Regions from separate parts of the Vibrio lentus genome, predicted to be linked through region 2. Evidence: predicted binding sites of a transcription regulator. Region 2 holds the regulator's gene; each other region holds the start of a gene.
What was found. The regulator CRP, encoded in region 2, controls carbon source genes, mostly activating them, when cyclic AMP is high. The targets are predictions, from matches to a motif close to TGTGANNNNNNTCACA.

Region 1 (4,291 bases), on a different contig from region 2:
CTAGGCCGAAGATGTAGATGTTTTCATCACCAACTTCTTCACGAATCTCAACGTTTGCACCATCCATCGTACCGATAGTTAGAGCGCCGTTTAGAGCCATCTTCATGTTGCCCGTACCCGATGCTTCTTTACCAGCCAGTGAGATTTGCTGAGAAACGTCTGCTGCAGGGATGATGATTTCAGCCATGCTTACACGGTAGTCAGGGATAAATACCACTTTCAGCTTGTTACCGATGCGAGGATCGTTGTTGATCTTCTCTGCAATCTTGTTAACCGCGAAGATGATTTCTTTTGCTAGGTGGTAACCCGGTGCTGCTTTCGCTGCGAAGAAACATACGCGTGGCTCACACTCGAAACCAGGTTCATTAAGAATGCGGTGGTACAGAGACAGAATGTGTAGCAAATCTAGGTGTTGACGCTTGTATTCGTGTAGACGCTTGATTTGTACGTCGAAGATAGCGTTAGTATCTAGTTCGATACCCATGTTTTCTTGAACCCAATCAGCAAGACGCTGTTTGTTTTCTTTCTTAACAGCCATGAATTCTTTTTGGAATTTCGCGTCTGTTGCAAACTTAGCGATGCCTTCAAGCTGCTCAAGTTTTGCTGGCCACTCAGTGCCGATCTTACCAGTGATTAGCGTAGATAGACCTGGGTTACAGAACTTCAACCAACGACGTGGCGTGATGCCGTTCGTTACGTTAGTCAGTTTACCTGGGAAGATTTCGTTGAACTCAGGGAACAAGTCTTTCTTAACCAGTTGAGAGTGAAGTGCAGCTACACCGTTTACTTTGTAAGAACCAATCACACATAGGTTTGCCATGCGAACCATACGGTGGAAACCTTCTTGGATGATAGAAAGCTTCGCTTGCTTCTCACCGTCACCAGGCCACATCTTGCGAACTTCTTGCATGAAGCGGTGGTTGATTTCAAAAATGATTTCCATGTGACGCGGAAGAAGACGGTTGATCAAAGATTCAGACCAAGTCTCTAGCGCTTCTGGAAGTAGCGTGTGGTTCGTGTATGCGAACGTATGAGCACTGATTTCCCATGCTTGCTCCCAAGATAGACCTTTCTCGTCAATTAGGATGCGCATTAGCTCAGGAATCGCGATCGTTGGGTGCGTATCGTTAAGCTGAATCGTTTCTTGTTTAGGCAGATCTTCTAGAGAGAAACCTGCTGCTTCGTGACGACGTAGAATATCGCGAACAGACGCTGCTGAGTGGAAGTACTGCTGCATTAGGCGCAGTGTCTTACCTTTCTCGTGGTTGTCGTTCGGGTAAAGTACTTTAGTGATGTTACCTGCATCGATTAGCGAGTGTTGCGCTTCGAAGTAATCACCGTTGTTGAAGCTTGCTAGTGAGAATGGTGCAATTGCCTGACATTCCCAAAGACGCAGCGGGTAAACCGTGTTTGACTCGTAACCTACGATAGGTAGATCCCAAGGCATTGCTTTTACTTCCATACCTGGAACCCAAGTACGAACTTCTTTACCGTCGATGTATTCAACTTCTACATGACCGTAAAAACCAATGTGTTGTGCTAGTTCTGGACGAGCCACTTCCCATGGGTAACCTTCAACACCGCGCCACGCGTCTGGTGCTTCTTGTTGGCGACCGTCTTGGAAAGACTGTTTGAATAGACCGTATTCGTAGTGAAGACCGTAACCTACTGTTGGGTATTCTTGAGCGGCACAAGAATCCATGAAACAAGCAGCAAGACGACCAAGACCACCATTACCGAGTGATGGGTCGCGCTCTTCTTCTAGAAGGTCTGTTAGGTTTTGACCTAGCTCTTCCATTGCATGAGTGATCTCTTCGTATAGACCCATGCTGATTAGGTTGTTACCTGTAAGGCGACCAATCAAAAACTCTAATGAAAGGTAGTTAACGCTTTTCGCGTTTTTAATTTTTTCATCATTTTCAGTTTCTAGCAGGTCGAATGTTGTGAGTTCTGCTAATGCGCGACCCATTGCTAGGTACCATGCGCGGCTATCCGCGTTTTCAATCGTTGTTGCGTAGGTTGCAGATAAATGCTTCTTAACGCTTTCTTGGAACGACACTTTATCGAAAGTTTTTTGCTGAGTTGGTTTCATTTCAGAAATCTCGCTTTTAATAGTTCTAATTCATCTGTGACATATCGTGCATGGTCACCATTAACTAAACATCCTCCCGCCCGTACGACTAACTAGGAGTAGATGATAGGGCGTAGGGGGCGTACCGACATAGGGTTAGTGATCTGACTCTCATGTTCTGAATGAGAACAAAAACTTGGAGTGACTGGGATCACAAGCTCCCGTTCGATAACTTAACTTCAAATGATGTGACTTTTATTTAACCCAATTGAAGTCATTGCCAAATCTGAGTTTCAGATCACGAAAATATTTTCCGCCTCTCATCTTTTGCAGAGAAACATGTGTAGGTAAGGACAAAGTCACATTCACAAACCACCCCGCAAAGTGAGCAAAGTCACAAATAAAGGGCGTAGAACACTAAAAACATGCAGGAGTGCAAGGTTTCTGAGGAGGATCATAGTCGGTAACGTTTTGCTTCACGTAATATGAGTAAAGACTTAAGTAATCAGGCTAATATCATTGGACTGTACTCAACGATAGATTGAGATATTCCAGAACATAGCCACGGAATAGGTGTAAAACTTCGACATGTGGATCCCTTCGAAACTGACTCGTCCCGGCCGCTTACACAATGCAATCCTGCGACCTAGAGTTCTCGATCTGCTTCAGAATGCAGATTGCTACAAGCTCGTATTGTTCCGCTCTCCTGCGGGGTATGGCAAGACCACTATGGCTGCGCAATGGCTGGTAGATAAACCCAATGTGGGTTGGTACAGCATTGACGATAGTGACAATGATGCCTTTCGCTATATCAACTACTTACTTCAATCTCTTAACAAAGCGACTCAAAATGCCTGTCCTAATGCCCAAAAATTGGCAGAAAAGCGACAGTTCTCATCACTGCATTCTTTGTTAAGCGAAGTATTCGCCGAGATGTCTGAATTCCACCAAGAATGTTTCCTTGTGCTGGATGACTACCACTTAGTTAATAACGATGACATTCACGAGGCGATGCGCTTTTTCCTCAAGCACATGCCCGACAATCTAACGCTTGTTGTGACTAGCCGTGGGACACCACCACTTGGCACCGCAAACCTCCGCGTTCGTGATTTGATGATTGAAATTGGCAACGACTCTCTGGCTTTTGATACAGAAGAGACGACGCGCTTCTTCAATCAACGTGTCGCCGATGGCGTAGATGACACAACCGCTGGCAGTATCTGTACTTATGTTGAGGGGTGGCCTTCGGCGTTACAGCTTATTGCCCTTCAAGCTCAACATCAAAAACGCACGCTGGCACAGTCTGCTGAATCTTTCTCTCACTTTAACCATGCCCACCTTTGGGATTACTTGGTTGAAGAAGTATTCGACCTGCTAGACAAAGAAACCCGACAATTCTTGATGCAGTGTTCAGTGCTTGATCATTTCAATGACGAATTAGTCTGCGCGCTTACACAACGTGAAGACGCGCTGGGTATGATCGAATCACTCAACCGATTTGGCTTATTCATCTACCCTCTTGAAGGCGAGAAGAACTGGTACCGATTCCACAATCTGTTCGGTGAATTTCTTGCCCACGAACGCCAAGCTCGAATTCCACAACAAGAAGCCGAGTTGCACAGAAGTGCCGCTAAAGCATGGATCAAACAGAAAACGCCTCATCAAGCACTGCGACATGCACAACGTGCTGAAGATCCAGAACTGATCATTCAAATCCTGACGGAACACGGTTGGCCGATGTTCAACCAGGGTGAGTTATCTTCGTTAGAGATGGCGATCAAACAGCTAACCACGGATCAGCTATACAGTGAGCCGAAGCTATCGATGCTGCGCGCTTGGCTGGCACAAAGTCAGCATCGCTATGATCAAGTGGGCACTCTTTTAGAAGAAGCGGAAACGCAGTATCAAGCTCGAAACATCGAACTGGATACTCAGCAACAAGGTCAATACAACGCCCTGCGTGCGCAAGTTGCTATTAACAGCAATGAGCCAGAGAAAGCATTGGAATTAGCTGAGCTTTCGTTGAGTCAGTTGAACACCACCGTTTATCGTAGCCGCATTGTTGCGACCTCTGTTGTTGGTGAAGTGAACCACGTAATGGGTAACCTGAGCCGTGCTCTGCCGATGATGCAACAAACGGAGAAACTGGCTCGCCAGTATCAGGTTTACCATCAAGCACTGTGGGCAATTCTGCAACAGAGCGAAATCCTGATTGCTCAA
Region 2 (4,291 bases):
CTTGTATCAACAGATGATTCTGAATGGGAATACTTCGTTGACCATATCCGTGCGGGTATTGTTAACCGTAACCGCCAGCTAACAGGCGCAAGTGGTGATGCACCATTTGGCGGCCCGGGTGCTTCAGGCAACCTACGCCCAAGTGCTTACTACGCGGCTGACTACTGTGCTTACCCTATGGCTTCAATGGAAGGTGGTGAAACTCAACTGCCAGCTACGTTTAGCCCAGGTATTGAGCTGTAGTTTTGGCTTTTAAGCTTTAACTTGATGAATCATAAGCTTATGAGCTCTAGGTTCATGAGTAACAGATTCATTGATTGTGTAATAAGGAAGCGGTGTTATCGCTTCCTCTTTTCACCCACGTCCGACACCTCGATTGGGCGGTAGATAATAATAGAACAAGTATGTCACAGGCTGATGGCTGCTGACTCTATGTCCAGCCTCTCCCTTTCTAATCCAAATTACTAGCTTGCTAGAACCTCTGACAAGGAGTCACCATGACGCCCGATCTACTCTTTAAATCACTATGGGACGATTACATTCACAGGCTTTGTCCATCGGCAGAGAAAGTGCATCACTTGCTGAAAGAAGACGAAGCGCTGATTAATGATCACATTGCACTGCGTACTTTCAATGTTGCACCGCTAGGTATTGAAACATTGGCTAAACCTTTCCTTGAGTTAGGTTACAAGGCGTGTGGCGATTACTTATTTGAGAGCAAGAAGCTAGTGGCTAAGCACTACGAGCACCCAGATCCAAACCAACCAAAAGTGTTCATTAGTGAGTTGAAGGTAGAAGAGTGTTCAAGTGGCTTACAACAGATCGTTGCTAAGTTGGTTGAGCAAGTGGACGCAAGTAAGCTTCAAGGTCATGAATTCTTGTTTGGTGGTCGTCTTTGGGATTTGAGCTTCGCAGATTTCCAAGTGCTAGCAAAAGAGAGTGAATACGCTTCTTGGCTAGCGGCTCATGGTTACGGTGCAAACCACTTTACGGTGAGCGTTAATCAACTCGACACTTTTGATGAAGTTCAGGCAGTAAATGATTACCTGAGCGAATCAGGATTCACGATCAATGCATCTGGCGGCGAGGTGAAAGGCTCTCCAGAGGTCTTATTAGAGCAATCATCAACAATGGCAGATAAAGTCCCAGTTTCATTTGTTGAAGGCAATGAGATGATTCCTGGTGGCTTCTATGAGTTCGCTAAGCGTTATGCGATGGCCAATGGTGAGCTTTATACCGGATTTGTCGCGGCATCAGCTGACAAAATCTTTGAAAGCACCAACGGTTAAAGAAAGATACGAGCACGGGCTTTGCCCTAGAGATGCGGGTACGCTCCGCTTCGAGAGTGTTTACGTTTGGAAGTTGTAAGTGTCCCATTCGCATCTCGCATCTCGCATCTGCTCTCTAGATCTTTAGAAAACAAAAAAGCCACCAAATTTGCATTTGGTGGCTTTCAAATTTTTGGCTCAATTAATCGAGATTAACGAGTGCCGTATACCACGATAGTCTTACCGTGTGCAGAAATTAGGTTCTGCTCTTCAAGCATCTTCAAGATACGACCTACGGTCTCACGAGAACAACCAACGATCTGGCCAATCTCTTGACGAGTGATCTTGATTTGCATGCCGTCAGGGTGAGTCATTGCATCTGGCTGTTTCGCTAGGTTAAGTAGCGTTTGAGCGATACGACCGGTAACGTCAAGGAACGCTAAGTCACCAACTTTTTGGCTAGTTACTTGTAGACGGTTTGCCATTTGCGCTGAAAGGCGCATCAGGATATCTGGGTTCACTTGGATAAGTTGACGGAATTTCTTGAAAGAAATTTCAGCTACTTCACAAGGAGATTTAGCACGAACCCACGCAGTACGCTCTTGGTCTTCTTCGAAAAGTCCAAGTTCACCGATGAAGTCGCCTTGGTTTAGGTAAGAAAGAATCATTTCCTTACCTTCTTCGTCTTTGATAAGAACAGCCACAGAACCTTTAACGATGTAGTACAAGGTTTCTGCCTTTTCACCAGCATGAATCAAAGTACTTTTTGAAGGGTACTTATGAATATGACAGTGTGAAAGGAACCACTCTAATGTTGGATCGGTTTGAGGTTTACCTAGAACCATAATATCTCACTTCCTCTGCAGGGTATGCTTGCCGCTTTCCGTATTTTAGCTAAGCCTGAATTGACTCAGTTAGGATAAGAGCACTCGTTGAGTGCTGCAAGCTATCTTGTGTTTCGTTTAAGAATAGTATCCTTTTTCAGGTACTATTTCTTGATTTTAATCGTGACCAAGCTACGATTTTTTACGCAAAATTGTGCACATGATCACGGTATGAAAAGTAATCAACCAGAATGTCGTTTTGTTAACCTATTTTTCCGGTTTCGATTAGTTGTTGTAGAATTGGCCTTACAATGAGCTCCATAGCAAAACTCATCTTGCCTCCTGGCACCACGAGCGTGTTATGACGTGACATAAATGAGCCATCAATCATAGCCAAAAGGTAAGGGAAATCGACGTTTTTGATGCCGCGCAAACGTATAACTACGAAGCTTTCGTCTAAACTTGGAATCCCTTTGGCGTTCAGTGGATTCGATGTATCTACGGTAGGGACACGCTGAAAGTTGATATGAGTGCGCGAAAACTGCGGGGTAATGTAGTTAAGGTAATCATCCATTGAACGAACAATAGAATCCATCACCGCTTCGCGAGAGTGCCCACGATCGCGTGTGTCACGAACGAATTTCTGGATCCACTCCAAGTTTACGATAGGTACCATGCCGATAAGCAGATCGACGTGTTGCGAGACGTTAATGTCGCCATCGACTACGCCACCATGAAGGCCTTCGTAGAACATCACATCCGAGTTTTCAGGGATCTCTTGCCATGGCGTAAAGGTGCCGGGCATTTGGTTGTAAGGAACGGCTTCATCGAAGGTATGTAGATAGCTACGGACTTTACCCGTGCCTTCATTTCCGTATTGACGGAAGAACTCTTCTAATGCGCCAAAATCGTTAGCCTGTGGACCAAAGTAGCTGATGTGCTTACCTTGCTCGCGCGCCTTACGGATCTCGACATCCATCTCTGGTCGAGTGAAGCGATGGAAACTATCCCCTTCAACCCAAGCTGCCTTCACGTCCATCATATTGAACATTTTACGGAAGGCTTCTGAGGTAGTGGTGGTGCCGGCTCCAGATGAACCCGTCACCGCAATAATTGGATGTTTAGCGGACATGACAACCCTTGTCTTTTGAGTAACTTACTTGTTAGCAATCGTTTACCACTATAACACGGCTCCTTTATGAGCGCAGCTTAGAAGCGTTTTGTGACTTGAATATCAACGGTTTCATGCAGCTCAGAAAACACGATACTGACTTCCTTTGAGGCTAATTGATGTTTCACTTGGTCAATCTTGTTTTGCAGTGAAACCTCTACGTCACCGTAGTCTGTGCCTTCACGCAGCACGAATTCTTTAATGAGGTTTTCTAGCGTTTCTGGTGCGATGTCTTGCCATGGGATGATCATAAATACTTCTCTCTTTTATGTTCATGGATATGTTCATAAATAGGTTTATTGATGTGTTGATTAGTGTGTCTAGCGACGCCTATCACTCAGCCCTTAAAAGGCTCGGCCATTATGCCGAATCTTGAATACTTTCATAGTAGGCGGGTAATGCTTCTTCTAACCAAAACCTTGGTTTGAGCGTGCTACCAGTAATGAACCCCACATGGCCGCCTTTTTGAAACAGACGATAATCGATGTTGTCAGGTAGAACGAATTTTGGAATCACATCATCGGTCATGAAAGGGTCATCTTTCGCATGAATGATCTGAGTCGGTAGCTTAATCCGATTTAACTTCGGCAAAGCAGAGCATTGAGCATAGTAATCTTGTGCATTCTTGAAGCCGTGCAGAGGCGCAGTGATTCGCTCATCAAACTCATACAGCTTATCGATCTTCTTGATGCTTTCTGCTGAGATGCCAATCTTCTCTTGCAGCAGCTTATGTTTCTTCAATGCATTCGATTTCAAAGAGTTGAGCAGGTACTTTTTATAGAGTTTGGAGAAGCCTTGTTCAATACGACTTGAACAACAAGCAAGGTCAAAGGGGGCTGAAACAATCGTCGCCGCTGAGATTAACGGATCATCAGCATAGTCGGCGAGATAATTAGCCAACATGTTGCCGCCTAGCGAGATCCCAACCGCAACCTTAGGGTTATTGGGAAACCTTGAATGCAGATGCCTTAAAAAGAAGCGCGCATCTTCGACCTCTCCAGAATGGTAAGCACGAGCTAAGCGATTCG
Region 3 (4,291 bases), on a different contig from region 2:
AACACAAACGCCAATGTTTTACCTGATCCCGTTTTTGATGAAGCCAATAGATCCTTACCAGCAATAGCAACAGGGATCGCTTTTGATTGGATCTCTGTCGCCTTCTTGAAGTCGTAATGTTTTAAGTTCTTCAGTAAGCGGTTATCTAAGCCTAAATCTTTAAAGTGCAAAGGACTCTCCAGTCATGATGGTATTGAATAAAATTAATTTAACGTGACATGATACCGCGAAAGTACTTTATAAGGATAGAGATCACAGTAAATTTATCCTTTTATCTAATGTTAGCCAGAATATTGTATGCACCGCGAGCAAAGGGGTGACTCCCCCCTTCACTGCCTTATTGCCGCGCCAAACACTTCATCTCAAAAATGAGACAGATTGTGATACCGAGCTAATTACCTCAAAAATTTAGCAATTTCTTTAGTTATTGTTTTTGCAGTTAAAAAATTAGTCGCTACAATCATTAATGAAGCGACTATATGATAAAGAATGTATAGCGCATCTTTTGATGATAATTAAGCAAGGAGTTCTTATGAATAAGACGTTAATCGCAGCTGCAGCCTCAGTATTTATTTTAGCTGGTTGTTCTTCAGAGCCTGAAGAAGCAGCGGTATCAGAAATGGACCAACTAACTAACCAAGTTGCTGAGCTAACCAGCGAAGTAGAAGCACTTAAGAGTGACAAAGCTGCTGCTGAAATGAAAGCTCAAGAAGCATCCGCTGCGGCTATGGCAGCAAAAGAAGAAGCGGATCGTGCTAACGACCGTATCGATAACATTGCTGAGTCTTACACTAAGTAATTGAGATAGAAGCTCAATTAAGCTGTAGATTTCAAAAGACGTATATACATGCAGTAAATTGACAACACCACCTCTTTCGAGGTGGTGTTTTTTATTTAGGGAGAAGAGAAAGAAAGCTTTAAGGCTTTATTCACAACCTATCAAATTAGAACTCAATCACAGGCGATGCGATTTCAACAGGCACACCATTTTGAGCAAAGATAACTGCTTTTGCCTTTGAGTTAGGAAGGTCTGCATCTTCAAGCCACCATTTCAATTCAACAGGGATTTGCAGTAATTTCTTAGAGCCGTCACTTCGCGTCAATGGTTCGTGCGCTTCAACAAACACGCTTCTATCAGGCTCTAAAGACACTTTAATAGGCTCATCGATTATCGTGACTTGTTCACCACGACTAACCTGTTCAAAAAGCCACTCAATATCTTTAGGTTCCATACGAATACACCCGGAGCTGACTCGCAAACCAATCCCAAAGTCTTTATTGGTGCCGTGTATCAGGTAATCACCGGCACCATAAGCAAGTCGCAATGCATACTCACCCAAAGGGTTTTCAGGCCCAGCAGGAACCACTCTTGGTAACTCTATGCCTTTCTCTAAGTACTCTTTGCGGATTGAGTTTGGAGGAGTCCAAGTCGGGTTTGGACGTTTTTGGCTTATCTTTGTGATCATCTCAGGAGTATCACGCCCTACTCGACCAATACCGACAGGGAAGACATGCACCTGATTTTTCTCAGGCTCAAAGTAGTACAACCTCAACTCAGCAAGGTTAATCACAATGCCTTTTCTCGGAGTATCCGGCAGAATTAAACGGCTAGGAATGCTTAACACATAGCCTTCAGCAGGAAGAAAAGGATCGACCCCTTTGTTTGCCGCCATCAAAGAGAGAAAGCCAATATCATATTGCTTTGCAATAATAGCCAACGTTTCACCCGCCGCAACTTCATGTTGCTGGATTCTACCCACGATACGACTTTCTTTTGGCGGCAACTCAAAAGTTGCAGCAGACACCCACGACGAAGTCATCGCGCCGGCAAGCAGAGTTGTTACCAGAGGGAACAAAGTCGTTCTCACAGTAAGCAAGGCGATCTTGCGCAGTTTTGTTTTCATAACGAGCAAAGGCATCAAGTTAGCGCAATACGACATACAATTCCTTGGTTTGTCTTTTATCAAAGTTTAGATTATCGCTGATCAAACGTCTCTACAATGTATTGTTGTCTCTAAACTAATATGCAATAGGTTTATATCTAGAGATTTGTCTGTAGTTAGCTTGCAAATTACCCATACAAAATCGATTGCCTTTAAGCTTTCAACATATTTGGTTATCAATATTAATAAAACTATAATGTTGGATCCATTTTGTGACTAAAGTCTCATGGAGCCTCGTTTTAACTCGCTAATATTGCCTCAACAAAACGAATTCAATTCAACAGAATCGGTAATTGATTAAATCCTGTTCCTATAATTACCGTTTAAACTTTGGAGAACGACCATGGCTACACCTCATATTAATGCTCAAGCTGGTGATTTCGCAGAAACAGTACTTATGCCGGGCGACCCGCTTCGCGCAAAATACATTGCTGAAACATTCCTTGATGACGTGAAGCAAGTTTGTGACGTTCGCAACATGTTTGGTTACACAGGCACTTACAAAGGTAAGAAAGTTTCTGTAATGGGCCACGGTATGGGTATCCCATCATGCTGCATCTACGTACACGAACTTATCGCTGAGTACGGTGTAAAAAACGTTATTCGTGTAGGTAGCTGTGGTGCAGTACGTGACGACGTTAAACTGATGGACGTTGTTATCGGTATGGGTGCTTCTACTGACTCAAAAGTGAACCGTATTCGTTTCAACAACCATGATTTCGCTGCTATCGCTGATTTCGGTCTTCTAGAAGAAGCTGTTAACCAAGCACGTGCACAAGAAGTTCCAGTTAAAGTTGGTAATGTATTCTCTGCAGACCTTTTCTACACTCCAGAAGCTGACCTTTTCGAAAAAATGGAAAAGCTAGGCATCCTTGGTGTTGATATGGAAGCAGCTGGTATCTACGGTGTTGCTGCGGATCTTGGTGCTAAAGCCCTAACTATCCTAACAGTTTCTGACCACATCATCCGTGGCGAGAAACTAAGCTCAGAAGACCGTCAAAAATCTTTCAACGACATGATGAAAGTTGCTCTAGAGACTGCAATCAACATCTAACAGTTTGATAAAAGATACATTGAAAAGCGTTACCTCGCAGCCGAGTTCACTTGGCTGCTCAAATAATCCCGAGGGGGAGATCGTGTCTAACGACAAGCTGCCAAAAGATGCGGATGGTTTGCAACTCAACTTTTGTAAAACATTGGCGTGTGACAACTTTGGCTTGAGCGATGCAAAACGGTATGTTTTGCAACACGCGAACCCTAAGCGTCCAGCGATGGTTTGTCGTGAATGTGGAGCTTTCCCCCCCTTACTTAACAATCGTGAAGTGTTAAGCGAACTTCATCGCCTGCGACAACTTCACAGCGATGGCCTTCCTGCTTGCCGCAATGATGATTGCGATAACTTTGGCCTATCGGTTCATACCCACAAACATCTTTACCATGCCTTCGGTTACAGCGGTGACAGGCAACGTTATCGATGCAAAGACTGCCAATCGACCTTCGTTGATAAGTGGTCTGGATCCAATAAAAAACTTCATTTTCAAGAGAACCTCATGGGCTTATTGTTCATGGGTTATTCCGTACGTGAAATCTGCAGAAAATTAGAGATCAACCCAAAGACTTTCTATGACCATGTTGACCATATCGCCAGCCGATGCCGTCGCAAATTAGCGATGATCGACGCTCGATGGGTTAATCATGCTAAGGACTATCAATTCGCTTCCCATTATCAGCGCTTACAACCACAAAGTAACAACGGTGTGGTCTGGATAGCGACAGGCGAAGCGCATTCTGGATATATCCTTTGCCAACACGTAAATTACTCACAAAATGAAGAGCCATCAGGGAATGTAGATCACAACCCTTATGATGATGTCGCGCGCTTTGTATCCAAAGAGCACTCTTCAGAGGCAAACCTTGAGCTTCCTCAACCGTCAGACAAACTAAAAGAGCGTATTGAACAGCAATACCAAGTGATTCTGGCGAGAGGTAACGTTGAAGATCCTATGGGTAACCTCACAACGTTTAGCTACCCGTCTAAAGGGGCACTCATTCGACCGCCTTACACTTCTTACGCACACTTCTTACATGTTTTGGATATGTGTGATGAGAATAAGCATGTCGCTATTTATATGCCACAAGATCCATTACTAAGATCTGCCGCCCTAAGCGTTTGCTTGCCGCGCATACAGAGTCAAAATATTGACCTTATGTATGTAGAGGAAGATCCTAGCTGGCAAGACGATCAAAGTTTTGAAAAGATCGACATTGTGCACATGAGTTGGTGGCGCGATCGCTGGGCTATCGCAAACCAAGGCGATCAACAAAAAGGCATTTGTTATCTAACGGGT

Region 1: the regulator CRP is predicted to act here: its motif matches at 2,272-2,287, upstream of QWZ07_RS04200 (glycogen/starch/alpha-glucan phosphorylase).
Region 3: the regulator CRP is predicted to act here: its motif matches at 2,155-2,170, upstream of deoD (purine-nucleoside phosphorylase).

Annotation. Positions count from the first base shown of each region.
Region 1 is NZ_JAUFQE010000001.1:1,017,886-1,022,176, forward strand. It holds gene QWZ07_RS04200 (glycogen/starch/alpha-glucan phosphorylase) at 1-2,092, opposite strand, end outside; gene malT (HTH-type transcriptional regulator MalT) at 2,660-4,291, shown strand, end outside.
Region 2 is NZ_JAUFQE010000002.1:2,738,851-2,743,141, reverse strand. It holds gene astD (succinylglutamate-semialdehyde dehydrogenase) at 1-243, shown strand, start outside; gene QWZ07_RS20850 (DUF1338 domain-containing protein) at 498-1,289, shown strand; gene crp (cAMP-activated global transcriptional regulator CRP) at 1,481-2,113, opposite strand; gene QWZ07_RS20840 (phosphoribulokinase) at 2,355-3,224, opposite strand; gene QWZ07_RS20835 (YheU family protein) at 3,302-3,514, opposite strand; gene QWZ07_RS20830 (hydrolase) at 3,624-4,291, opposite strand, start outside.
Region 3 is NZ_JAUFQE010000001.1:998,097-1,002,387, forward strand. It holds gene QWZ07_RS04120 (DEAD/DEAH box helicase) at 1-170, opposite strand, end outside; gene QWZ07_RS04125 (Lpp/OprI family alanine-zipper lipoprotein) at 533-799, shown strand; gene QWZ07_RS04130 (L,D-transpeptidase family protein) at 945-1,940, opposite strand; gene deoD (purine-nucleoside phosphorylase) at 2,287-2,997, shown strand; gene QWZ07_RS04140 (IS1 family transposase) at 3,080-4,291, shown strand, end outside.